Linked DNA regions of Variovorax paradoxus. The protein of the gene in region 1 binds, or shares a complex with, the protein of each later gene. Links are inferred from orthologs where the notes say so. Each region holds a gene or a part of one and is shown in the gene's direction. Other genes may lie near its edges.

What was found.
Region 2: the proteins of QFZ42_RS02190 (region 1) and dapF are in contact, whole or in part, in a solved structure (PDB 5YGU), measured with the Escherichia coli proteins. The link is inferred for Variovorax paradoxus from one-to-one orthologs.

What each region holds. Positions count from the first base shown.
Region 1 is NZ_JAUSXG010000001.1:458,589-468,897, reverse strand. The notes cover bases 1,378-4,211. They hold QFZ42_RS02190 (RNA pyrophosphohydrolase), read left to right. Parts: upstream 1,378-2,377; coding sequence 2,378-3,046; downstream 3,047-4,211. Other genes in these bases: proB (glutamate 5-kinase), read right to left, coding at 3,624-4,211; QFZ42_RS02185 (CNP1-like family protein), read left to right, coding at 3,054-3,590; QFZ42_RS02195 (proline--tRNA ligase), read right to left, coding at 1,378-2,230. Outside these bases: QFZ42_RS02200 (lytic transglycosylase domain-containing protein), read right to left, coding at 1-488; more of QFZ42_RS02195, read right to left, coding at 485-1,377; more of proB, read right to left, coding at 4,212-4,763; Obg family GTPase CgtA, read right to left, coding at 4,843-5,922; rpmA (50S ribosomal protein L27), read right to left, coding at 5,992-6,249; rplU (50S ribosomal protein L21), read right to left, coding at 6,262-6,573; QFZ42_RS02160 (polyprenyl synthetase family protein), read left to right, coding at 6,763-7,755; type IV-A pilus assembly ATPase PilB, read left to right, coding at 7,998-9,737; QFZ42_RS02145 (type II secretion system F family protein), read left to right, coding at 9,767-10,309. UniProt on the Escherichia coli protein: Master regulator of 5'-end-dependent mRNA decay.
Region 2 is NZ_JAUSXG010000001.1:4,340,739-4,357,051, reverse strand. Bases 6,513-9,445 are described here. They hold dapF (diaminopimelate epimerase), read left to right. Parts: upstream 6,513-7,503; coding sequence 7,504-8,388; downstream 8,389-9,445. Other genes in these bases: QFZ42_RS20860 (YdcF family protein), read left to right, coding at 9,113-9,445; QFZ42_RS20865 (DUF484 family protein), read left to right, coding at 8,385-9,083; QFZ42_RS20875 (hypothetical protein), read left to right, coding at 7,078-7,455; QFZ42_RS20880 (LysR family transcriptional regulator), read right to left, coding at 6,513-7,019. Also shown: QFZ42_RS20910 (hypothetical protein), read left to right, coding at 1-168; QFZ42_RS20905 (GNAT family N-acetyltransferase), read left to right, coding at 679-1,089; QFZ42_RS20900 (hypothetical protein), read left to right, coding at 1,064-1,426; QFZ42_RS20895 (AraC family transcriptional regulator), read left to right, coding at 2,438-3,388; QFZ42_RS20890 (putative quinol monooxygenase), read left to right, coding at 3,524-3,814; QFZ42_RS20885 (alpha/beta hydrolase domain-containing protein), read left to right, coding at 3,980-6,118; more of QFZ42_RS20880, read right to left, coding at 6,081-6,512; more of QFZ42_RS20860, read left to right, coding at 9,446-9,718; QFZ42_RS20855 (tyrosine recombinase XerC), read left to right, coding at 9,702-10,748; QFZ42_RS20850 (class I SAM-dependent rRNA methyltransferase), read left to right, coding at 10,745-11,968; QFZ42_RS20845 (CobW family GTP-binding protein), read left to right, coding at 12,053-13,105; QFZ42_RS20840 (YdgA family protein), read right to left, coding at 13,179-14,660; RNA polymerase-binding protein DksA, read left to right, coding at 15,063-16,040; QFZ42_RS20825 (STAS domain-containing protein), read left to right, coding at 16,084-16,313. UniProt on the Escherichia coli protein: Involved in the succinylase branch of the L-lysine biosynthesis and in the biosynthesis of the pentapeptide incorporated in the peptidoglycan moiety. Catalyzes the stereoinversion of LL-2,6-diaminopimelate (L,L-DAP) to meso-diaminopimelate (meso-DAP).

The sequences.
Region 1 (10,309 bases):
AGGTTGGTCTGCATGTGGAACAGCTTGGCGGGGTCGCTGTCGCCGATCACACGGGTCCAGAACGGCATGACCTGCATGTAGCCGCGGGCACCGGCGCTGGAGACCGCGAACTTGCGGAAGTTGCTCTCGACCTGCACGAGCCCCAGCACCAGGCTCACGTCCAGCCCCGAGCGCTTGCTTTCGTACCAGACGGTCTGCAGGAATTCCTTGCGCGTGGGCCAGTCGGCGATTTTCTTCTTGAGGCGCTCGCTCATCTCGCCGAGCCAGCGCAGATAGTTGAGACGGGCCTCCGTGTTCGAGAACTCGGGAACCGGCGGCGCCTTGTTATGGACGGCCGAACTCAGCGCGGTGCGCACCGAATCGATCAACGGCTCTTCGATCTGGGCGCCGGCCAGCGCGGCCCGCGGCAGCGACAGCACCCCGAGGGCGCCCGCCGTCACGGCGCCGCCCAGGCACCGGCGTCGCGAGAGGCCGCCCTCCGGGCTCATTTCGCGAGCTTGCCGGTGATGAATTCGGCGATGCCGGCCGCGGGCACCTTGGTGGCCGCCGTGTCGCGGCGATGCTGGTATTCGAGTTGGCCTTCCTTCAGGCCGCGGTCGGAAATGACCACGCGGTGCGGCACGCCGATCAGTTCCCAATCAGCGAACATCGCGCCGGGGCGTTCGCCGCGGTCGTCCAGCAGCACGTCGACGCCGGATGCGAGCAGTTGCTCGTAGAGCGCTTCAGCGGCCACCTTGACCTCGGGGCTGCGGTCCATGCCGATCGGGCAGACCACCACGGTGAACGGCGCCAGTGCGTCCGGCCAGATGATGCCGCGCTCGTCGTGGTTCTGTTCGATGGCGGCGGCCGGCAGGCGCGTGATGCCGATGCCGTAGCAACCCATCTCGAGGAACTGCGGCTTGCCGCCTTCGTCGAGGTAGGTGGCGTTCATGTCCTTGCTGTACTTGGTGCCGAGCACGAACACGTGGCCGACCTCGATTCCGCGCTCGATGGCCAGCACGCCCTTGCCGTCGGGCGAGGCGTCGCCCGCCACCACGTTGCGGATGTCGGCCACCAAGTCGGGCTCGGGCAGGTCGCGGCCCCAGTTGACGCCGGTCATGTGGAAATCGACTTCATTGGCACCGGTGATCCAGTCGGCCAGCACGGCTGCTTCGCGGTCGGCCACCAGCTTGACCGGCTTCTTGAGGTTCAGCGGCCCGAGGTAGCCGGGCTTGCAGCCGAAGTGCTCATCGATTTCTGCGAGGGTCGCAAAGCGGAAGCTCTTGTCCAGGCCGGGCACCTTGCCGACCTTGATCTCGTTCATGTCGTGGTCGCCGCGCAAAAGCAGCAGCCAGACCTGCGAACCCTTCAGGTTGCCAGCCTCATCGACGATGTCGGAGGCGAGCACCAGCGACTTGATGGTGGTCGAGAGCGGCACGCCGAGCAGCTCGGCAACCTCGGCGCAGGTGGCCTTGCCGGGGGTCGGCGTCTTTTCGAGCGCCTTGGCGGGTGCAGGGCGTGGCCCGGCCGGAGCCAAGGCTTCGGCCTTTTCCATGTTGGCGGCGTAGTCGCTGCCCGGGCAATAGACGATGGCGTCTTCGCCGGTGGCGGCAATCACCTGGAACTCTTCGCTCAGGTCGCCGCCGATGGCGCCGCTGTCGGCCGCCACGGCGCGGTAGCGCAGGCCGAAGCGGTCGAAGATGCGGCGATAGGCATCGGCCATGAGCTGATAGCTGGCCTTGGCGGCATCGAGGTCGCGGTCGAAGCTGTAGGCATCCTTCATGATGAACTCGCGCCCACGCATGAGGCCGAAGCGCGGACGGCGCTCGTCGCGGAACTTGGTCTGGATCTGGTAGAAATTCTTCGGCAGCTGCTTGTAGCTGCGGATTTCCTGCCGCGCGATGTCGGTGACCACTTCTTCGCTCGTCGGCTGGACCACGAAGTCACGGTCATGCCGGTCCTTGATGCGCAGCAGCTCGGGGCCCATCTTGTCGAAGCGGCCGGTCTCTTGCCAGAACTCGGCGGGCTGAACCACCGGCATTGCCATCTCGACGGCACCGGCGCGGTTCATTTCCTCGCGCACGATCGCCTCGACCTTGCGGATCACGCGCAGTCCCATCGGCATGTAGGTATAGATACCGGTGCCGAGCTTCTTGATCATGCCGGCGCGCATCATGAGCCGATGGCTCGCGACCTCGGCGTCGGCGGGTGCTTCCTTGAGGGTGGAGACAAAAAATCGGGAAGCTTTCATCGGGATCGTGGCGATGGACTCGCTGAATTCGAAGTTGGGATGTGGGGGACAACTCCCCCGGGGAGACCCTGAGAGCCTGGCGTCGGTCGCTTGCCGTGTGCAACCCGGCATGCATAATCGACTCAGTTCAAAAATTGGGGTTTGATTATGCTCGACCGGGACGGCTTCAGGCCCAACGTCGGCATCATCCTGCTCAACCAGAGAAACCAGGTTTTCTGGGGCAAACGCATACGCACGCATTCCTGGCAGTTTCCGCAAGGCGGCATAGACCGCGGCGAAAGTCCCGAGCAAGCCATGTTTCGGGAACTGCACGAGGAAGTCGGGCTCCATCCGGAGCACGTGCGCATCGTGGCCCGTACCCGTGACTGGTTGCGCTACGAGGTGCCGGATCGGTTCATTCGCCGTGACGCACGGGGCCACTACAAGGGCCAGAAGCAAATCTGGTATTTGCTGCAATTGATCGGTCACGACTGGGACTTGAACCTGCGCGCGACCGACCACCCCGAGTTCGACGCCTGGCGATGGCACGACTACTGGGTGCCGCTCGATGTGGTCGTGGAATTCAAACGCGGCGTCTACGAGATGGCACTGACCGAGCTCGCTCGCTACCTGCCGCGGCAGGATTTCCGCAACCGCTTCCTGCGCAGCAACGTGCGCGCCCGAGAGTTCGAGCGCCACACGCCAGACGGCGGCGCACCCGCAGGCCTGGACCTGCCGCCCGGCGGCAGTTTCGACCCGCATCCCGACCTTCCTTCCGTGAGCGATGAATCTTCCTCTCCCAACAACAAAGCGCCCTTCTTTCCGTCGCAACGCTGAGCGCGCCTTGCTTCTCGCGTGTGTCGCCGCCCTGCTCGCCGGGTGCGCATCGGGCAAGCACGACACCGACAACCCCGACTGGGCGCAGGCCGGCATGCCGCCGGCCGCCAAGCGGACCGAGGCGGATGCCGAGTGGGAGGAAACCAAAGCCCCCCCGCCGCCGGCCTTCAGCGAGAGCCGTCTGCTGCCGATCGAGATGCCGCCCTACATGAGCCTGAAGTTCGGCATCGACCCCCGCACCATTGCCATCACAGGGGACGGCATCGTGCGCTATGTGGTGGTGACCCAAAACCGCAACGGCGGCGCCGTCAATGCGTCCTATGAGGGCGTACGCTGCTCGACCGCGGAATTGAAGAACTACGCCCGCTACAACAATGGCTCCTGGCAGGAAACGAAGACGCCGGAGTGGAAACGCATCAACGATCTGAATTCGCTCTACGCCAAGGCGCTGTCGACCCAGGCGCTGTGCCGAGGCAATGCGCCGCGCAATTCGGTCGGGGACATGGTTCAGAACCTGCGCAACCCGATTCGCGAAGTGCAGTAAAACGACGGGGCCTCGCGGCCCCGTTTTTTTTGATCAGCTGGGCATCAGCACCATGTTGTCGCGGTGGACCATTTCGGGCTCCGCCACATAGCCCAGCAAACGCTCGAACTCGGACGAGGGCTTGCGGCACAGCAGGCGGGCTTCCATGCTCGAGTAGTTGGCCAGGCCGCGGGCCAGTTCCACCCCCTCGGTGTCGCGCACGGCGATCACGTCGCCCCGCGAAAACTCGCCCGACACGCCCGTCATGCCGATCGGCAGCAGGCTCTTGCCTTCGGCCCGCACCTTGGCCGCCGCGCCGGCGTCGACGGTGACGGCACCCCGCAGCTGCAGATGGTCGGCCATCCAGCGCTTTCGGGCCTGGTGCTTGGCGGTCTGGGCAACGAGCAGGGTGCCGATGGATTCACCGCGCGTCAGGCGCAGCAATGCGTCGGGCTCGCGGCCCCAGGCAATCACGGTGGAAGCGCCGGACCCCGCAGCGCGCTTGGCCGCCAGAATCTTCGTGATCATGCCGCCGCGGCCGAGGCTGGAGCCCGCCCCGCCCGCCATGGCTTCGAGCGCCGGATCGCCTGCCGCCGCCTCGTGCACGAACTTGGCGTCCGGGTCCTTGCGCGGATCGGCCGTGAAGAGCCCCTTTTGATCGGTGAGGATGACCAGCGCATCGGCTTCGACCAGGTTGGCCACCAGTGCACCGAGCGTGTCGTTGTCGCCGAACTTGATCTCGTCGTTGACGACGGTGTCGTTCTCGTTGATGACCGGCACCACGCCGAGCCTGAGCAGCGTGACGAGCGTCGAGCGCGCATTGAGGTAGCGCTCGCGGTCGGCGAGGTCGGCATGGGTCAGCAGCACCTGCGCGCTGCCCATTTCGTTCTCGCGCAGCTTGGTCTCGTACATCTGGGCCAGGCCCATCTGCCCGACCGCCGCAGCGGCCTGGAGTTCGTGAATCTCGTGCGGCCGGGTGCGCCAGCCGAGGCGCTTCATGCCTTCGGCGATGGCACCGCTCGACACCATCACGACCTCTCGCCCGTCGCGCACGAGGGCCGCAAGCTGGCGGCACCATTCGCCGATGGCGCCCTCGTCCAGACCCCGCCCTTCGTTGGTCACGAGGCTCGAGCCCACCTTGACGACGATTCGGCGGGCGTCCCGCAAGGCAGTGGATCCGGAATTCGAGGTCATTTGAGCTGTAGCGGTCGTGAATACTGCGTGTTCTGCTGTCTAGGAAGCCCGCTGCATCGGTATCGATGCCGCGAGGTACTCAGCTGGGATCCGGCGGCGGCAATTCGACAAAGCGCGGATCGACCTCGGCCGGAACCTGTTCCGCCACCTGCTGCGCCTTGATGTGCTGATAGACCGCTTGCACCAGGTGCTCGCAGCCTTCCCGCGTGAGCGCGGAGATCTCGAACACGGGCCCCTTGAAACGCATGCGCTTCACGAAATCCTTGACGCGCGCCGAACGTTCGTCTTCAGGCACCATGTCGAGCTTGTTGAGCACGAGCCAGCGCGGCTTCTCGTAAAGCGCGGCGTCGTACTTCTTCAGTTCGCCGATGATGGCCTTTGCCTGTGCGACCGGGTCGACGGCATCGTCGAAGGGCGCCAGATCGATCACGTGCAGCAGCAGGCGCGTGCGCTGGAGGTGGCGCAGGAACAAATGGCCCAACCCCGCACCTTCCGACGCGCCTTCGATCAGGCCCGGAAGGTCCGCCACGACGAAGCTCTGCTCAGGACCGACGCGCACCACGCCAAGATTCGGATGCAGCGTGGTGAACGGGTAGTCCGCAATGCGCGGGCGTGCGTTCGAAATGGCGCTGATCAAAGTCGACTTGCCTGCGTTGGGCATGCCGAGCAGCCCCACATCGGCGAGCACCTTGAGCTCGAGCTTGAGACTCTTCTTCTCGCCCGGCCAGCCCGGCGTCTTCTGACGAGGCGCGCGGTTGATGGCGCTCTTGAAGCGCATGTTGCCGAAGCCGCCGTCTCCGCCCTTGGCGATGGTGACGACCTCGCCTTCGGTCAACAACTCGTACAGCACCTCGCCCGTTTCGGCGTCGGAAATGATGGTGCCGACCGGCATTCTGAGCGTGATGTCGTGGCCCGCGGCGCCGAACATGTCGGAGCCCATGCCGTGCTCGCCGCGCTTGGCCTCATGGCGGCGCGAGTAGCGAAAGTCGACCAGGGTGTTGAGGTTGGAATCGGCCACCGCGTAGACGTGGCCGCCGCGGCCACCGTCGCCGCCGTTGGGACCGCCGAATTCCTTGTATTTTTCATGACGGAACGACACGCAGCCGTTGCCGCCATCGCCGGCGGCGATGTCGATGAAGGCTTCGTCGACGAACTTCATGGGGTATCCAGTGTACAAATGAAGAAGCCCCGGCAAAGCGGGGCTTCGAGCTGATCGAAGTGACTCGACTTACGCCGGGGTCACGTTGACCATGTGCTTGTTCATTGCGCCCTTGACGCCGAACGACACATGGCCGTCGACCAGTGCAAACAGCGTGTGGTCCTTGCCCACGCCGACATTCACGCCGGGGTGGAACCGGGTGCCGCGCTGGCGCACGATGATCGAGCCTGCGCTGATCAGTTCGCCGCCGAAAGCCTTAACGCCGAGCATCTTGGGCTTGGAGTCGCGCCCGTTTCGCGTTGAGCCGCCGCCTTTTTTCTGTGCCATGGAATGTTCTCCTTAGCCGGCGATCGCGCCGATTTGCAGTTCCGTGAACTGCTGGCGATGGCCTTGACGTTTCTGATAGTGCTTGCGACGACGCATCTTGAAGATGTGAACCTTGTCGTGCTTGCCGTGCGACAGTACCGTGACTGTCACCGTTGCGCCGGACACCAGGGGCGTACCGACCTTGATTTCGCTGCCGTTGCCGACTGCGAGAACCTGATCGATCACGATTTCCTGGCCTACATCCGCAGCAATCTGTTCTACTTTAATTTTTTCGCCGGAAGCAACGCGATACTGCTTGCCGCCGGTTTTTATGACCGCGTACATGTGAACCTCTTGGGAATATGAGCTCTACGGCGAATTCCGCAGAGCCTTAGATTCTAGCACGGTTTGCGCGCGCTAACATGGTTTCGGGCCGAAGCCAAGCCGGAAGGCACCCGCGCATCCCTATAATCTGCGCCTTCCGGCCTTGTGCCGCCGCACCTTTCGCATTCAGACGCGCCGCGCGCAAACGCTTTGCCAGTTCACGCCGCCGATACCTCCCCCACCGCCACCGTGCTGGATTTGATTGCCGGCGACATGGTCGAAGTCGACCGTGTGATTGCGCGGCGCCTCGATACAGGCGTGCCCCTGGTGAGCCAGGTCTCGAAGTACATCATTTCCGCCGGCGGCAAACGCCTGCGCCCCGCGCTCCTGCTTCTCATGTCGGGCGCCCTGGGCTACACGGGCGAGCAGCGCTTCAATCTGGCGGCGGTCGTGGAGTTCATCCACACGGCCACCTTGCTGCACGACGACGTTGTCGACGAGTCGACCCTGCGGCGTGGCCGCCCGACTGCCAACGAATCGTTCGGAAATCCGGCCAGCGTGCTGGTCGGCGACTTCCTGTACTCGCGCGCCTTCCAGATGATGTTGGATGCAAACAACATGCGCATCATGCAGATCCTGGCCGAGGCGACGAACGTGATCGCGGAAGGCGAGGTGCTCCAGCTGATGAACATGCACGACGCTTCGCTGGACGAAGCCGCCTACTTGCGCGTGATCCGCTCGAAAACCGCCAAGCTCTTCGAAGCCAGCACGCGGCTCGCCGCCGTGCTGGCAGGCGCGACGCCCGAAGTCGAGGAAGCCTGCGCGACCTATGGCCAGGCCCTTGGCACGGCGTTCCAGGTGATCGACGACGTGCTCGACTACGCCGGCGACGCCCACGAAACCGGCAAGAACGTGGGCGACGACCTGCGCGAAGGCAAGACCACATTGCCGCTGATCTTCGCCATGCGGCGCGGCAATGCCGACCAGAGCAGCCTGGTGCGCGCAGCCATCGAGGCGGGCGATACGGCCCAATTGGGCAAGATCGTGGAAATCGTCCACAGCACCGGGGCGCTGGACGCATCGCGCGCCGCCGCGGCCGACGAGGCAAAACGCGCGATTCACGCCTTGCGCGACTTTCCGTCCAATTCGCATGCCGACGGTTTGCTACAATTGGCGGCTCAGTTGCTTGAGCGACGTGCCTGAACACCTCACAAGAGTTGGCAAGGACGACTTCTCTTTTTTTGCAACCAATCGGGGTGTAGCTTAGCCTGGTAGAGCGCTACGTTCGGGACGTAGAGGCCGGAGGTTCGAATCCTCTCACCCCGACCAGTCTTTTCGGCTGGCACCAATAATGCCCATGCCTGTTGCTGCGTAGCGATTTACATGGCGAGGGCGTTCAGCGATGATCGTGAAGCATTTTTTCACATCTCTTGCAATTTCGCTGAATGGCTGCCGCCGAACTTCCTGTTAAAGAAAATACGCAAATCGCCCTCCCGGGACTTGCGCGCGCCTTGGTCTCGGCCGGCAAGCTTCCCGCGAAGATTGCGGAAGACATCTATCAAAAGTCGCTCAGCGGCCGCACCAGCTTCATCGCCGAGCTGACCGGCAGTGGCGCCGTCTCGGCCGCGGATCTGGCCCACACGCTTTCGTCCGCCTTCGGCGCCCCGCTGCTGGATCTTGACGCCATCGACCACCAGCGCCTGCCGAAAGACCTGCTCGACCCCAAGCTGTGCCTCGCCTACCGCATCGTGGTGCTCAGCAAGCGCAACAACCGTCTCATTGTTGCAACAGCCGACCCCTCGGACCAGCAGGCGGTGGAAAAAATCAAGTTTGCGTCCCAGATGGGCGTGGACTGGGTCATTGCCGAATACGACAAGCTGTCGCGCATGATCGAGGCCGCCGCCGTCAGCGCGTCGGAAACCCTCAACAACATCGTCGGCGGTGGGGACTTCGAGTTCGACGACGTCACGGCGGATACATCGGGCGATACCAACGAACAGGCGGCTGTCGCCGAAGTCGAAGATGCGCCGGTCGTGCGCTTCCTGCACAAGATGCTGCTCGACGGCGTCAGCATGCGGGCGTCGGACATCCACTTCGAGCCCTACGAGCACAACTACCGCGTGCGCTTCCGCATCGACGGCGAGTTGCGCGAGATCGCAAGCCCCCCGACGCTCATCAAGGACAAGCTGGCTTCGCGGATCAAGGTGATTTCGCGGCTCGACATCTCCGAAAAGCGGGTGCCGCAAGACGGCCGCATGAAGCTCAAGATCGGCCCCGACCGCGTCATCGACTTCCGCGTCAGCACGCTGCCCACGCTGTTCGGCGAGAAGATCGTGATCCGTATTCTCGACCCGAGCAGCGCGCGCCTGGGCATCGACGCGCTCGGCTACGACGCCGACGAGAAGGAGCGGTTGCTGCGTGCCATCGGCCGTCCCTATGGCATGGTGCTGGTCACCGGCCCCACCGGTTCGGGCAAGACCGTGTCGCTCTACACCTGCCTGAACCTGCTGAACCAGCCCGGCGTCAACATCGCCACGGCCGAAGACCCGTCGGAAATCAACCTGCCGGGCGTGAACCAGGTCAACGTGAACGAACGGGCCGGGCTGACGTTCGCCGCCGCGCTGCGCGCCTTCCTGCGCCAGGATCCCGACATCATCATGGTCGGTGAAATCCGGGACCTCGAAACCGCCGACATCTCGATCAAGGCTGCGCAAACAGGCCACCTGGTGCTCTCCACGCTGCACACCAACGATGCGCCGACCACGCTCACGCGGATGCGGAACATGGGCATTGCGCCGTTCAACATCGCCTCCAGCGTCATCCTGATCACCGCGCAGCGGCTGGCGCGCCGGTTGTGCCACGTGTGCCGCATGCCGGCCGACGTGCCGCGCCAGGCCTTGCTCGATGCGGGCTTCAAGGAAGAAGAGCTCGACGGCTCCTGGAAGCCCTACCGGCCGGTGGGCTGCTCGGCGTGCAGCAGCGGCTACAAGGGCCGGGTCGGCATCTACCAGGTGATGCCGATCTCGGAAACCATCCAGGCGATCATCCTGCGCGACGGCAGCGCACTGGACATTGCTCGCCAGTCCGAGGCCGAAGGCGTTCGCTCGCTGCGGCAGTCCGGGCTCAGAAAAGTCATGCAAGGGCTCACCTCACTCGAAGAAGTGGTGGCGGTCACCAACGAATAACGAACACACTGCAAGAAATCGGAGATCGAATGGCAACAGTGGCATCCACCCGCACTTCAAACACGCTCAAGGAATTTGTCTACGAGTGGGAAGGCAAGGACCGCAACGGCAAGCTGGTGCGCGGCGAGCTTCGGGCCGCCGGCGAGAACCAGGTGCAGGCGGCTTTGCGGCGCCAGGGCGTTCTTGCATCCAAGATCAAGAAGCGCCGCATGCGCTCGGGCAAGTCCATCAAGCCCAAGGACATCGCGATCTTCACGCGCCAGCTCGCAACCATGATGAAGGCCGGCGTGCCGCTGCTGCAGTCGTTCGACATCGTCGGCCGGGGCAATGCCAACCCCAGTGTTGCCAAGCTCCTGAACGACATCCGCAGCGATGTGGAAACCGGAACCTCGCTGTCGGCGGCCTTCCGCAAGTTTCCGAAGTATTTCGACAACCTCTATTGCAATCTGGTGGAAGCCGGTGAAGCGGCCGGTATCCTGGAAGATCTGCTGGACCGTCTTGCCACCTACATGGAAAAGACCGAGGCGATCAAGTCGAAGATCAAATCGGCGCTGATGTATCCGACGTCCGTG
Region 2 (16,313 bases), 3.9 Mb from region 1 along the record:
TTTCCCCCGAATAGCTACGTGTCGCTCACCTCTAGGCGACTGAGCCTGTTCGGTGCAGGTGAAGGCGTTTGGGCACATCCAGCCTCGTCCAGCCGCAAGTACTCGCAGTTCGTCGATGAAGTCGACCGTCTGCGCCGTGAGGGCCTGTTGACCATCACCAATCAATAGCCGTTGAGGCCGAGAGAACCTCGGAGCGGGCATATCGCCAAACCGCGGCCACAAACAGCCGGTCGTGCCGTGGGGCAAAATTCGGCCAAGGCCGGAAGTCCGTCACGGCTCTACAATTTTCCTTCAGATATGCCTTGCGGGCACGCTCGTGCCGGCTGCAGTCCGTCACAGCCAGCGCCCGGAGTCACGCCTCCTTTTCCCCAAATGTCGACGCAAACGCACCGGCCATCAGGCGACCTCTACGAGATCTGGATGCATCCCAATCCGGATGTCGCGGGTGACTGGTTGCCCTCGTGCGTTCCGGCTGGCCCTGACGGAAACCCCGTGCGCGAGCTCTCTGAGAAGATCTTCGGCCGGGGCCATTGCGTCTGGGTATTCTGGGCGGACTCTCACGAGGAAACAATGAACATCTACTACACATTCCAGGGTTGGGGCACGCATCGGCCGTGAGTCGGAATTCGGCCACACGCCCAACCGGGGCGCGGCGCGGCTCCGTTACCCTTCTCCCACATGGAAAACAACAGCATCACCGCCGCCACGCCGGAAGAACTCCGCTCCGGCGAGCTCGGCCGCAAGCTGCGCCACTACAACTATGGCTTCGACGGCGAGTATCCCGAGCAGCAGTACATCCGGCTCAACGCCAGGGACGGGAATGGCCGATTGCTGGGCGGGGTGCGGAGCTTTGTTTTTCTCTACTGGCTCAACATCGAAACACTGTTTGTCGAAGCCGACGTGCGCGGCTCGGGCCTGGGCAGCCACCTGCTGGCCGAGGCGGAGCGGCAGGCCATCGCATTGGGTGCGACGAATGCCGTCGCCGGCACATGGTGCGCCGCATCACCTGAAACAAATCGGCCAACGCCGGACGTTCGCATCGGCATCAATTCGCATGGATCTTATGGCTACAAAGGACGACCTGTTTGAAGACATGGCAAGGGCATTGGAAGTGTGGTCGACAACCGCGTCGGAAGCCCTCACCGACCCGCAATCCGACCTTGTCTGGGTAGAGGACGAGAAGCCGTATCGCGAGATTCAGCGCGCCCTAGCCGCCGCTGGAGTAGCGAGAGAAACTCTGGCAAAGGTCCTGTCGGAGTGCTTTCGTGGTCTCGGGCATTCGTTCCTGGTTGCCATGGATGGCGGAACGGCTCTCGCCGAGAAAGGGCGCCTCTACGTGGTTGATGAACATGGGAGCAAGATCGGCGAAGGCCTTCACGATGATTTCGTGGGATTCCTTATGGACACCGGACGGTTGCCCAAATAGGCCCTCCGCTTGCGGCCACAACCGGACTCACGCCCGATAAACCATATGTACTGCCCGAACTGTGATGCGCAGGTTGCTCTGGATGCCACGTCGTGCGAGGTATGTGGCGCGGACTTCGGCGCCAGCAGCAGTTGGAGACCGGATTCTTCTAGTCGGCGCACTCCGCCAAAGACACCCATCTTTTCAGGTAAGCCAAAGCTCATTCACGCAGCCCAGTCGATTGGTTTTTTTGTCATTCTTGGCCCCTTGCTCGGACTTCTTATGACCGCGTCAGCGTCCGACTCGAGAGAGTCACTGACATTTGCTCTCCACCCTTTTGCGATTGTTGGCGCGTTCGCTGTTGGTGGTGCTCCGGCGGTAGTCGCTGGTCTCCTGTACTGCATTTCGGTGCTCTGTCTGGTTGCCGCGTTCCCAAGAATGACCCTCGGAGCTGTGGCAGGAGCGGCAATCGGGGTAGTCGTCGGGTATGGGGCGGCTGCGGCGTACTTCCCTGTGCTGTTATCAGGCAATCCAAATCGTGTAGTTCGAATCGTCGAGATGGCCAATCTTTCGGCGGGGGCGGGTTTGATTTGCGGTCTCGTATCTGGCTGGCTTCTTCCAGTTGGGAGGTCTGGAACGAGTACCTCGTTTGGCAGCCTGCGCTTGAGGGCTCTGGCCTGGCTTCGGCAGCGGTAAGGTGTTGAAGCCTTGAACGTCTCCTATGGAGAAGCTCGTAGTTCTGCTTTGGGCCCCAAGCAGCCGGTGAGCAGTACATCCGCGAACCTTCAGATGCGCAACACCGGGAATTCGCAACTTCAATGGCGCACTAGGCGAAAGTGCTAGGGCGCGCACCATAGCCGCTGGGGCCGCACGCTTTCGCTGCTGAGCTTCAAAGGACGCGGTGAACGAAGCGCTGCAAACGGAACATCCTCTGCGTTCCATAGCGCCAGCAACAGCGCGCCCCGCCATCGGGCGCACGCCGACCGGCTACCCTGCGCATTTCGCTTTTCCTTTCTCTCCTCAACAAAGCCGATGCCAGCTCCCGCCGTCGCCGACGACAACAACAAGCTCGAAGAAGCCATGATCCCGGCCGCCTGGGCCCGCCTGCGCGACATGGTCGCGGCGCGAACCCCCGCAGACGGCCGCACCGATGCCATCTACCCCGGCCTGCGCTACTACCGCTTCTCCCGCCCGATCCGCTACGAGAAAACCCAGCGCCTCACGCCGGGCGTCGTGGTGGTCTTGCAAGGCCGCAAGACCGCGCACCTCGGCGGCGACCGTCGCTCGCTCGACTACGGCGCCACCCAATGCCTGGTGCTAGGCGCCGAGGTCGCGTGCCGCGGCACGGTCGTCGGGGCGAGCGCTGAAGCGCCGTACCTCGCCATTCATCTCGACCTGCCGCCCGATGTGTTGGTCAAGTCTTTCGTCGCGCTGGCGGAAAGCGGCACGCTGACGGCCGAGCCGGCCCGCGTGACCGAGAACTTCACGGCCCCGGTGGCGCCGGAAGTGGTCGAGGCCTTCACCCGTCTGCTGCTGGCGGCCGATGACCCGGTGGACCGCCGCACGCTCGCGCCGCTGGCCGTGGAGGAGATCGTGCTGCGGCTGCTGCGCTCCGAGGCCGCGGCCGCCATCCGCAGCGCGGGCGCGGTCAGCAAGGCCGGGGCACGCATACAGACGGCGATCGCCTTCATGCGCCGCCATCTGGGCCGGCCGCTGTCGGTGGCCGAAATCGCCAGCCACGTGCACATGAGCCCTTCGCACTTCGCGCACAGTTTTCGCGAGGTGGCTGGGGTCACGCCGATGCGCTGCATTCGCGACCTGCGCCTGGAAGAAGCGCGCACGCTGATGCTGGGCGCGGGGCTGCGGCCCGGCGATGCGGCTGCGAAGGTGGGGTTCGAGAGCCCGGCGCATTTCAACCGTGCGTTCCGCAGGCGGTTCGAGGCAACGCCTGCGGAATACGTGCGGCGCGTGCAGTCGGGCTGATGGCGATGGGGGCTGCGCAAGCTTCGCAGCCATGGGCAATTTGTTCGCAGCTTCGCGCCTAGGCGCGAGGAAGGGCGCTGGCTAACCTGCCTGCTTCCTTTTTCTTTTCTTTCTTTGAAGCAGCAGCGAAATTCCATGGACCCGATCAACGTCATCATCACTTTCGAAGCCAAGCCCGAGGGCGCCTCCGCATTCGCCGAGCTCATGAACCAGGTCAAACAGTCGCTGCCGTCGGCGGATGGCTGCCGGGGTGTGCAGCTGTTCGGGCGCAGCGACAACGCCTGCGTGTTCACGCTGGTCGAATCGTGGGAATCTCGGAGTCATCATCAGGCGCATATCGACCGCGCGGTGGCGTCGGGCGCCTGGCGTGCGCTGGAGGCGCAGCTGGCTTGTGCGCCTGTCAGTTGCTATTGCACGGCGCTCTGATGCCGCGGGCGGGGTGAGTCGGCTTTCAGCTTGCGGTGCGAGCCAGTCCTTAACCACCGGTTAAGACCGGCTAAACAAGACGTGAATTGCCGGCGTGTCTCCGAATTGTGAGGATGCACAGCGCCGACGCCGTCGGATCCGCACACAAAAAAGACAGGAGACAGCATGCACTCCAGAAGCCCGACGGGGCGCCAGCCACGCCTGCACTGGCTCGCGGCAGCGGCCACGGCGGCCATCGTTATTGCCGCCGCGCCGGCCGAGGCCCGCGTCACTCGCATCGTGATCGACAACGTTGCGCCGCTCGCGGGGCGGTCGATCCCGTACGAGCAGATTCGCGGCCGCGCGTTCGGCGAGCTCGACCCGAACGACCCGCACAACAGCGTCATCACCGACATCAAGTTGGGGGCGGACGCAGACGGCAAGGTGCGGTATGAAACTACCTTCAATCTGGTGAAGCCGGTCGACATGAGCCGTGCGAGCGGCTTTCTCTGGCATGACGTGCCCAATCGCGGTGGCGAGGGCACCATTGTTGTGGACGAGCGCGAGCTGGGCGATATTGGCCTGCGCAGCGGCTGGCAGGCGGACAACGCGGGCAACACGGGCGTTCCCGCCAACCGGGCCGAGGGCACCCATCACTGGGTGGCGGCGCCGATTGCCAAGGTGAACGGCGTGGCCGTCACAGGCATGGTGTTCGGGCGCATCGTCAACCGCAGCGGCGCGGCCTCGCAGCCGCTGATGGTGCAGACCAACCCCGTGCCCTACCTTCCGGCCACGTTGGACACGACCCAGGCAACGCTGAAGACGCACATCAAGGAAACGGTCGACGGCGTGGTCACCGATGGCCCGGCCATCGCGCCGGGCGACTGGGCATTCGCCAAATGCGAGGCGGGCCATCCGTTTCCGGGCACGCCCATCGACATCAACCCGGCCAATGCGCCCGGCAATCTGCCGGTGCACATCTGCCTGCGCAACGGCTTCGACGCCAACCTGCTGTACCAGGTGGTGTACCCGGCGCAAAACGCCTATGTGTTGGGCGTGGGCATGGCGGCGTTCCGCGACGTGGGCACCTTCTTCCGCTACGAGGCGGCCGACGATTTCGGCACGCGCAATCCGGTGGCCGGCCTGGTCAAGGGCACTGCCGTGCGGGGTGTGTCGCAGTCCGGAAACATGGTGCGGCAGTTCATCTTCATGGGCCTGAACCAGGACGAGCGCAACCGCAAGGTGTACGACGGAGCCTGGCCGATCATCGCGGGCCGCCGGGTGGCGGCCAACTCGCGCTGGGCCCAGCCGGACGGCGTGCTGGAGCTGTATCAGCAGGGCAGCGAAGGCCCGCAGTGGTGGGTGGATTGGCCAGACCCGGTGCGAAGGCAACCCACTGGCAGCATCTTCTCGCGTTGCAACGCCAACGACACCTGCCCGAAGGTGATCGAGCATTTCGGGTCGGCCGAGGTGTACGCGCTGAAGCTCACGCCCGAGTGGATCGGCACGGCGGGGGACACGGATATTCCGCTGCCGCGCAACGTTCGGCGCTACTACGTGCCGAGCAGCCACCACGGCGGCGGCGCGGGCGGCTTCACGCACATGCCCGCAGTCACGGCCAGCACTAGGGCGAGCTGCCCCGGCAACAACTTTGGCCGCGGCACATTGGCGGCAAACCCGGTGCCGCACACCGAAATTACCAACGTGCTGCGCCTGGCCATGCGCGATTGGGTGCTGAACGGAACGCCGCCGCCGCCCAGCCGCTGGCCCACGCTGGCGGCCAGGACGCTGGTCGACGCCAACAAGAAGGCGATGGGCTTTCCGAGCGGGGTGCCCGGCATTCCGGACTCGATCTTCCTGCCGGAGAACTTTGCGTTTCCGGTGTTCGACTATGACTGGGGGCCGCAATTCAACCACTCCGAAGCCTCTGGCGTGCCGACCAATGTGCCGCCGGTCATCAAGAAGGTGATCCCGATGAAAGTGCCGAAGGTCGATGCCGACGGCAACGAGATCGACGGGGTTCCCACGGTGCTGGTGATGGCGCCGCTGGGCACCTACCTGGGATTCAACGTTACCGCAGAGGGCTTCCATCGAGGCCAGGTGTGCAACTACGTGGGCGGGTACGTGCCGTTCGCACGCACGCGTGCCGAGCGGACTGCCAGTGGCGACCCGCGCCTGTCGCTCGAGGAGCGCTATGGCAGCCATGAAGGCTACGTGGCCGCGGTGCGGACCGCCGCCGAGAAGGCGTTCGCCCAGGGCTTTCTTCTGCCTGCGGACCGCGACCGCCTTATGCGCCAGGCGTCGGAGAGTGCCGTGCTGCGCTGAACGGAGCCGTGCTTTCGATCATTTCAACCAGGGCGGCCGCCGGCGCGGAGAGTTCCGGGCGGCTGCGCATGGCCAGCAGCAGCACGCGTTCCATCTCGATGCCTTCGAGATCCACCTGCACGAGGCCGAGGGCCTGGGCATAGAGCGCGGCGGCCGCGCGCGGCAAGATCGCCAGGCCAAGCCCGAACGAAACCATGCGGCACATCGAATCGAAGCTGCGCACCTGCACCCGGATGCGCGGTGTGCGCTTGACCGCGTCAGCCGCGGCCATCACCTTGCGCGTGAGCGATGCGCTGCGTGCGAGCGTGACCAGGTCGTGGTCGAGCACGTTCACGATGGGGGCGTTCTGCTGGCCGGCCAGCGCGTGGCCTGCCGGCACCAGCAGCACCAGCTGGTCGACATTGCAGACGATGGTCTCCAGGCCTTCGTGCGGCACGTTGTCGCCAATCACCGCCAGCTCCGCCGTGCCTTTCTGCACAGCCCGAATGCCGTCTTCGCTCAAGGCATCTTCCATGTCGATCACCACGTGCGGATAGCGGCGGGCGTACTCGGCCAGCACGCTGGGCAGGAAGCCGCCGAAAGCGGAAGGATTGGCGCACAGCCGCAGGTGCCCGGTGGCGCCCGATTGAAGATCGTCGACGGCCTGCACCAGCTGCTCGAGCCGCGCAATCACCTCGATGGCGTGCCGGTGCAGGCTCTGGCCTTCGGGCGTGGCGGTGACGCCGCGCTGGCCCCGCTGCAGCAGCGCCATGCCGCAATGCTGCTCGAGTTCGGTAATGCGCTTGCTCGCCGCCGGGAGCGAAACGCCGAATCGGTCCGCGCCCGCGGTCAGGCTTCCGCCATCGACAACCGCGACAAAAAGCCGCAGGGAGATGAGATCGAAACGATTCAGGTTGATCATGGCGGGTGGATTTGACCACCGCCGGCGCTACGATCCGTTGAAAGAAGCAAGACACACCATGCCCATCCTTCAGCAATCCGGTTTCATCTCTTCCCCGCGTGCGCGCGGCGCCATGGCGGGCGGCCTTTGCGCGGCAACGCTGTTCATTGCCGGCTGCCAGGCACAGCCTAAATTCCGCCCGCTCACCTCCGAGGCGCCGCCGCCGCCCGTCCTCGTGACGGTGCCTGCCGAAGAAGCCTGCCAGGCCGGGCAGGCGCGCTACGCGCTCGGCCGGCCGTTCAACCCGCCGCTGCTGGAAGAAATGCGCACCCGCACCGGTTCCAAATCCGCGCGCAGCTCGGCGGCCGGCACGCCGTTGCCGCCGCCGGGCGACCCGGCGAGGCTCACTGTCGATGTCGATCCGCAAGGCCTGGTGGTCGCCGCGCGCTGCGGCTGACCGGGCCTTGGACAAGCCGGGCCATTTTCGGGGGCGGATAATCGCCCGATGCGAATCCGCTTTACCAAGATGCAGGGAGCCGGCAACGACTTTGTCGTGCTCGACGAAACGCGCGGCACGCTGGGCCTCACGGCCGCGCAATACCGCTTTCTGGCCGACCGCCACTTCGGCGTCGGCGCCGACCAGATCCTCACGGTGCGGCGCCCCTCCGAGGGCGCGGCCGAGGGCGTCGATTTTCAGTATGTGATCCACAACGCCGACGGCGGCGAGGTGGAGCAGTGCGGCAACGGCGCTCGCTGCTTCATGCGCTTCGTGCGCGAGCACCACTTGACCGAGAAGGACGCGGTGCGCGTCGAAACGCTGTCGGGCGTCATCGAGCCGCGCATGAACGAAGACGGCCGGGTCACGGTCGACATGGGGCCGCCGGTTTTCGAGCCGGCCCGCGTGCCTTTCGACACCGCGGGGCTCGACCCGCAGCCGACGGGCGCGTGGCACACCTGGCACCTGGCCCTTGGCACGCATGCCGATTCGGCGATTGTCTCGGTGGCGGTTCTGTCGATGGGCAACCCGCACGCGGTGCAGGTGGTCGACGACGTCGAAACCGCCCCAGTGGCCAGGCAGGGCCCGCAGATCGAGCACCATCCGCGTTTTCCGCAGCGGGTGAATGCCGGCTTCATGCAGGTGGTCGACCGCACGCACGTCAAGCTGCGGGTGTTCGAGCGCGGCGCCGGCGAAACGCTGGCCTGCGGCACCGGCGCCTGTGCCGCGGTGGTGGCGGGCATTCGACTGGGCCTGCTCGACAGCCGGGTCGACGTGCAAACGCACGGCGGCGTGCTCACCATCGGCTGGGAGGGCGAGGGGCACCCCGTGCTCATGACGGGCCCGGCCACCACGGTTTTCGAGGGGGACATCGAGGTGCCCGAGCTGCCATGACCAACTTCAGAAACAACGACGACGACGCCATGAACCCGATCACCGAAGACGACATCGCCAACTACCTGGCGAACACGCCCGACTTTTTCGAGCGGCACGCGCAGTTGCTGGCGCAGGTGCAGCTCACCAGCCCGCACGGCAACCGCGCCGTGAGCCTGCAGGAGCGCCAGGCCGAGATGCTGCGCGAAAAAATCAAGGCGCTGGAGCATCGCCTGATGGACATGGTGCGCCACGGCACCGAAAACGTGGTCATTGCCGACCGCCTGCAGCGCTGGACCAAGGGCCTCTTGACCACGCGCGACCCGCGCAGCCTGCCGTACCGCATCGCGGTCGACCTGCAGTCGCTGTTCCTGGTGCCGCAAACCGCCATCAAGGTGTGGGACTGCGGCGCCGATTACCTCAACGAGGCGTACGCCCAGTGGGTGAGCGACGACGTGAAGGCGCTGGCCACCTCGCTCACTTCGCCCTACTGCGGGCTTAATTCGGGATTCGAGGCGGCCAAGTGGCTGCCCGAGCCGGCGGGCGCGATGTCGATTGCGCTGATTCCGCTGCGGCCCGATGCCGAATCGCCGGCCTTCGGGCTGCTGGTGCTGGCCTCGCCGGACGCCCAGCGCTTCAACGCCGAAATGGGCACCGACTTTCTCGAGCGCATCGCCGAACTGGCTTCGGGCGCGCTGTCGCGGCTGCGGCCTTGAGCGGGCGGCACCGGTCCTGGCGGGCCGCGGTGCGGCCCGTGCTGTGGACGGTGCTGCTTGGCGGGCTGCTGACGTACCTGGCCATTGCGGCCGTCATCTGGCAGCGCGCGGTCGAAACACTCGACAACCCGCCCCGGCGCGCAGCCGATGCCGCGCTGATCCTGGGCAACCGGGCCTACCTCGACGGCAAGCCGAACCCATGCCTCACCGGCCGGGTCGACACCGGTATTGCGCTGGCCAACGCGGGCCGCGTGAAGCAGCTGGTGCTGTCGGGCGGGGTCGACAAGGAGGACGGCCGCGTCGAAGCCGAGGTCATGCAGCAGCATGCGCGCGCCGAAGGCTATGCCGGGCCGCTGCTGCTGGAGCCGGCGTCGACTTCCACCCGCCTGAACCTGGCGATGTCGCGCCCGATGCTGCAGGCGGCGGGCATTCACAGCGTGATCGTGGTGTCGGAGCCCTATCACCTGTGGCGCGTGGAGCGGCTGGTGCGGGCCGGCGGTTTCGACAAGGACTTCGACGTTCAGTACGCCGCTGCCAGCACGCGCTGCTGGCAGCGCTGGGGCATGGTTTTCAAGGGCGCATTGCGCGAGCCTTTGGCTGTCGTGAACAATGCGTTCAATGGCTACCTCCACTGAGAAGACCATCGACACGCGCTGGGTCGAAAAGTACCTGGAGCATGTGCGTGTCGAACGCCGGCTGGCGGCGCGCACGGTCGAGCTTTACGCCATCCATCTGCAAGCGCTCGCGGCCAACGCCGCCGAGGCCGGGCTTCCGCTCGACCGCGTGCAGACCGCGCACATCCGGCGCTGGATGGCGCAGCTGCACGGCGCGGGGCGCGAGCCGCGCGGCATTGCGCTGGTGCTCTCATGCTGGCGCAGCTTCTACCGCTGGCTCGGCAACGAGGGGCTGGTGGTTTCCAACCCCGTGACGGACGTGCATGCGCCCAAGGCCGCACGGCCGCTGCCCAAGGCGCTGGCGGTCGACGACGCAGTGCAGCTCGCGGAGCTGTACGACCCCGAGGCCGATCCCTGGACCGAGGCGCGCGACAGCGCCATCGTCGAAGTGCTCTACGGCTGCGGCCTGCGTGTGAGCGAGCTCACGGGCCTCGATGCGCAGGCCAGCAACAAGGCGCTCGGTTGGGTCGATCTCGATGCGATGGAGGCCAACGTGCTCGGCAAGGGCAGCAAGCGGCGCCTGGTGCCGATCGGCGGCAAGGCGGCCGAGGCGCTGCGCGACTGGCTCGCGGTGCGCGGCGACTGCCCGGCGCTGGCGACCGCCGGCCTGCGCGACCCGGCAGGCGCGGCGGCGCTCTTCATCAACACCAAGGGCCTGCGGCTTTCGTCGCATGCAGTGTGGAAGCTGTTGCGTGAGCGCAGCTTCAAGGCCGGTCTCGCGGCGCCGGTGCATCCGCACATGCTGCGGCATTCGTTCGCGAGCCACGTGCTCCAGTCGAGCAGCGACCTGCGGGCCGTGCAAGAGCTGCTCGGCCACGCCAACATTGCCACCACGCAGATCTATACCCGGCTGGATTTTCAGCACCTGGCCAAGGCCTATGACGCGGCTCATCCGCGCGCGCAGGCCCGGCCCGAGAGCACGGATGCGCAGACACGCGCTGAAAAAAGTGCACGGGCCAAGCCCAAAAAAGACGACACCCACAACAAATGAAAACCCTCCGACTCAAGCCCGGCAAAGAGCGCTCGCTGCAGCGCCGCCACCCCTGGATCTTCGAATCCGCCATTGCACGCGGCGGCGCCGATTCCGGCGAAACGGTGCGCGTGGAATCGCACGAGGGCGTGTTCCTGGCCTGGGCCGCCTTCAGCCCCATCTCCAAGATCCGCGCGCGGGCCTGGAGCTTTGTCGAAACGCAGCGCATCGATGCCGCGTTCCTGGCGTCGGTGTGCGCCCGCGCGGTGGCCGGCCGGGCGCTTTTCGATCTGCAGAGCGACGGCGTGCGGCTGGTGCACGGCGAGGCCGACGGGCTGCCGGGCCTGATCGTCGACCGCTACGGCGACACGCTGGTGGCGCAGTTCCTGTCGGCCGGTGTCGAGCGCTGGAAGGCCGCCATTGCCGACGCGCTGCTCGCGGCGACCGGCCTGCAGAAGCTCTACGAGCGCTCCGATGCCAGCGGGCGCGAGCGCGAAGGCCTGAAGCCGGTCACGGGCTGGCTGCGCGGGGAGGGCTCGACTGAAATCACGATTCGCGAGCACGGCTGGAAGCTCTCGCTCGACATCGCGACCGGCCACAAGACCGGCTTCTACCTCGACCAGCGCGACAGCCGCCAGCGCTTTGCCGAACTGGCGCAGCACCGGCGCTTTCGGCGCGTGCTCAACTGCTTTTGCTACACCGGCGGCTTCACGGTGGCGGCGCTCGCGGGCCTGCAAGCGGCCGGCGCATTGGAGGGGGCCGAGCTGCTGTCGGTCGATTCGTCGCAGCCGGCGCTCGAGAAAGCGCGGGCCAATCTGGCGCTGAACGGCTTCGGCGGTGGCGAGGGCTCGGGCCTGAAGACGGAATTTCTGGACGCCAACGTCAATACCGTGCTGCGCGAGTTCATCGAACAGGGCCGCACTTTCGACGCCATCGTGCTCGACCCGCCGAAGTTCGCGCCCACCGCCGCCCATGCCGAGCGCGCGGCCCGCGCCTACAAGGACATCAACCGCCTGGCGCTCAAGCTGCTGGAGCCCGGCGGCGTGCTGCTGACTTTTTCGTGCTCGGGCGGCATCAGTGCCGACCTTTTTCACAAGATCGTGGCTTCGGCGGGCATCGACGCCCAAGTGGACGGCTACATCGCCGAACGCCTGGGCGCGGCACCCGATCATCCGATGACCATCGAGTTTCCGGAGGGCGAATACCTCAAGGGGCTGGTGGTGGTGAAAAAGCCGGCTTGACCCTGCGCCAACGCAACTGAGTGGCATTGGCTAAACTGCCTGCCAAGTTTTTTTCTTCCCTGTTTTCCGCTTCCGGAGCACACCATGGCCCTTATTCCCGCCACCATCCTCACCGGCTTTCTAGGCTCGGGCAAGACCACGCTGCTCAAGCGCATCCTGACGGAAGCCCACGGCCAGAAGATCGCGGTGATCGAGAACGAGTTCGGCGAAGAGAACATCGACAGCGACATTCTCGTGACCGAATCGAAGGAGCAGATCATCCAGATGAGCAACGGCTGCGTCTGCTGCACCATCCGCGAAGACCTGCGCGAAGCGCTGCAGCTGCTCGCAGCCAAGAAGCGCCAGGGCCTGCTCGACTTCGATCGCGTGGTGATCGAGACCACCGGCCTGGCCGACCCCGGCCCCGTGGCGCAGACCTTCTTCATGGACGACGAGATTGCCGAGAGCTATCTGCTCGACTCCATTCTGACGCTGGTCGATGCCAAGCACGCGCCGCAGCAGCTCAACGACCGCCAGGAAGCGCGCCGCCAGGTGGGCTTTGCCGACCAGATCTTCATCAGCAAGAGCGAACTGGTGTCGGCCGAGGAAACCGATGCGCTGATTCATCGCCTGAAGCACATGAACCCGCGCGCGCCCCAGCAGAAGGCGCATTTCGGCGACGTGCCGCTGAAGGACATCTTCGACCTGCGCGGCTTCAACCTGAACGCCAAGCTCGACATCGACCCAGACTTCCTCAAGGAAGACGACCACGACCATCACGACCATGACCACGCCCATGGCGAGCATTGCGACCATCCCTCGCACAAGCACGAGGGCCACGGCCACCATCACCACACGGACGACGACGTCAAGAGCTTCGTCTACAAGGCCGACCGTCCGTTCGATCCGGCCAAGCTGGAAGATTTCCTGGGTGCCATCGTCAACATCTACGGACCGCGCATGCTGCGCTACAAGGGCGTGCTGAGCATGAAGGGCACCGAGCGCAAGGTGATCTTCCAGGGCGTGCACCAGCTGATGGGCAGCGACCTGGGCCCGGAGTGGGGCAAGGACGAAGTGCGCCAGAGCCGCATGGTGTTCATCGGCATCGAGCTGCCGCGCGAAATCCTCGAGCAGGGACTCGAGCAGTGCCTCGTGTGACGGGCCATCCGACATAAAAAAAAGGCGCTGCCCCGAAAGGGCAGCGCCTTTTTTTTGTTTCAGCGGGGGCTGCTTACTTGCCCATGCCGCCGAGCGGCTTGCCGTTGACCTTCAGGCTGCCTTCGCTGTACTCGACCTGGCTGGTGATGTCGGTGCCGTCGCGCTTGACGAAGCCCATGCCCTCGCCCTGTTCGACCAGCCCCGCCACCATTTCAGGCGGAGGCAACTGGCCGCTCTCGGCGCCGGTGGCGGCAATCTGCTCCAGCCATTGCATCGGCAGCCGCACGCTGGCCTTGAGCACGCCGCGCTTCATCAAGAGCGCCATGCCCGGATCTTTCAGGTCTTCGTCGGTTACGCCGACCATGCCGGCCGTGTAGCTGATTTCGCCGCGCTTGCCGCCGATTTCGACCAGCATCTTGTCCAGGCCGAGTTCGGGGTTGTACTTGGCCATGGCCTTGAGATCAGGGCCGAGCTGCTCCATGAGCGTCTGCATGGCGGCTTGCGCGGCCTTGCTGCCGCCCTTGCCGCAGCCGTTGATGGCGGCCGACTGCATCCAGGCATCGGCCAGCTTCTTGTAGCCGGCGGCGTGAATGCGGCGTCCGCCGCTGGTCATCTCGAACTTGTCGATCTTCGTCTCGCCGACCTTGCCGGTGCCCTTGATGGTGCCGATCGACTCGTAGAGCCCGTCCTTGATGTTGGCATCGGCAATCATGTCGACGTTCTGCAGCAGCACGGTGGGGAGGGCCTTGCCCTCGGCGCCGGCGCCAAAGCCCTTGGGCGCTGCGAACTCGAAGCTGTCGAGCCGGGCTTCGGTCTTGCCCGTGGCCAGGATCCAGCCTTCGCTCTTGTTCATGTCGGCCTTGCCGGCCAGCTTGCCCATTTTCAGGGTGACGCCGGTGCGGGTGTCGGTCACGTCCAGGCCCGGCATCGCCAGGCTGTAGTTCACCTGGGTACGGGCGCCGTTCATCTCGGCGCGCATTTGCGCGCCTTGCCAGGCGAACTGTCCCTTGCCTTCTTCGGCCAGCTTGACCGGTGCCACGGTCAGGTCGGTTGCGTAGGCGCCGTTGAACGCCACCTTGGTGTGCGCCGTCAGGGGCTTGGCCTTGCCGAAGAACTTTTCGGCGGCGGCTTGGCCCTTGACGTCCAGCACCAGTTCGCTGTCGATGGTGGCTGCGGCCAGGGTGCCGCCGGCAATCGGGCCGTGGCGGATGGTGTCGCGAACGGTGATGCGCACCGGCTTGAACGGCGTGCTGCCGGCATCGGTATCGCCGTCTTCGTCGTCTTCTTCATCCTTCTCGGCCGACTTGACGGCAGCGGGCGCCGTGGCGGCGGCATCGGCCGCGCATCCGAATTCGAAGGTCACGGTGCTCACTGCGCCGAAGAAGCCGCTCTCATATTTGCGATCGATCACGCGCACCAGCGCGGTCTGCTTCGGCAACTCCTCCAGGGCGGCTTCGTAGCTGGACTTGACTTTCGTGCCGGCCCACCACGTGCTGCCACCATAGGCAACGGCGATGGCGGCGGCCAGCGTGCCCAAAACTGCTTTTTTGCTCAAGATTTCTTCTCTTTTGTAGGAATGATCGAATCGACCCGCACCCGCTTGTTCAGCTCGGCAGGTCTTGTTGCCCCCTCCGGCAACGCCGGCGATGCTAACGGACGTAAGCGGTTTGCAGGTACATCTCCCTTCCATTTCGAGTTCTCTATACAATCGCGCGCCTGTTCCGGCGGCCACGCTTTCGTTTTAAGGGCGAGATGTGGCTTATGGCACGGGGCGCCGCAAGTTTCTGGCGGGCTTTCGGGGGTATAACCCCGGGGTTCGTCACTGCGAGCACTCCGACATGTGGAGCCGGCGGGCCTCAACCCCCGCAGTGGTTCCCTTGGGAGGAGACACCCAGTGAAAGCGCGTTCCAGTTCGTTCAAGGAGCCAGTCACCGTGAAGAAACCCGCCGCCAAGGCAATGCCAGCAACCAAGTCCACCGCCAGGAAAGCGGTGGCTGCAAAGCCGGCTGTACCCGCGGCAAAAAAGATTTCTTCCGCTGCAAAAGCTCCGGCCCCGAAACCAAAAAGCGCTTCAAAGAAGCCAGCAACGCCATCGGCCAAGGCCGCGACCGTTGCAAAGAAGCCCGTCAAGCCTGCAAAGTCTGCTGCGCCGCCGGTGGCATCCGCCCCGGTCAAGAGTGCAACCAAAACTGCAGTCGCGGGTCTACCGCCATCCAAAACTGTCGGCCGCACTGCTGCCGTTACTTCTGCCCCTCCGATCCCAATGAAAAAAACGGCTGCCGCCTCTTCTTCCGCCACGGCGACACCTTCGATGCCCGCTCAGACCGCCACGCCCGCTCCCGCGCGAGGCGGCCGCGTGTCCCGGCTGTCGCAGCTCACCGTGCCTTCCATGCCGCAATCGGTGGCTTCCACCGCGGCCAAGTCTTCCTTCTCGCAAGCGCCTTCCAATGCGCTGGTGCCGCCGCCCCCGGTCGCAGTGAAAAAAGACCCGAAGCTGGCCAACAACTGGAAAGCCAAGTCGGCTGCCGAACTGACCGACGCCGAGGTCATCGCCATGCCCGATACCGAGTACATGAACGAAAAGCAGATGGCGTTCTTCCGCCTGAAGCTCGTCGAACTCAAGCGCGGCATTCTCGAAAACGCCGGCGAAACCACCGAGCACTTGCGTGAAGACACCGTGGTGGTGCCCGATCCGGCCGACCGCGCCACCATCGAGGAAGAGCACGCACTCGAGCTGCGCACGCGTGACCGCGAACGCAAGCTGCTGAAGAAGATCGAGCAATCGATTCAGCGCATCGATGCCGGCGACTACGGCTACTGCGACGAAACCGGCGAGCCCATCGGTGTCGGCCGGCTGCTGGCCCGCCCCACGGCCACGCTGTCGCTCGAAGCGCAGCAGCGCCGCGAACTCAAGCAGAAGATGTTCGGGGACTGAGCGGAAGGATAGAAGACCCCAGTTCGCCGCGAGATTCCTGTAGATGGCTAAGGAAGAATCGAGCCGCCTCCTCTCCAAGGTGGCGAAGTTCGTCCGCAATCCGCTCAAGGATTGGTCGGAGCTGAATGCGGCCGCCGATTCCACGCTGCCCGACCAGGCCTACAGCCGGGAAATGCTGAAGGAAATGATCGAGCGGCGCCAGCGCAACGATTTCGTGCGGCGGCGCGAGTTCGACATGCTCCGCAAGCTGCGGCAGCGCGAAGCGGCCGCCCA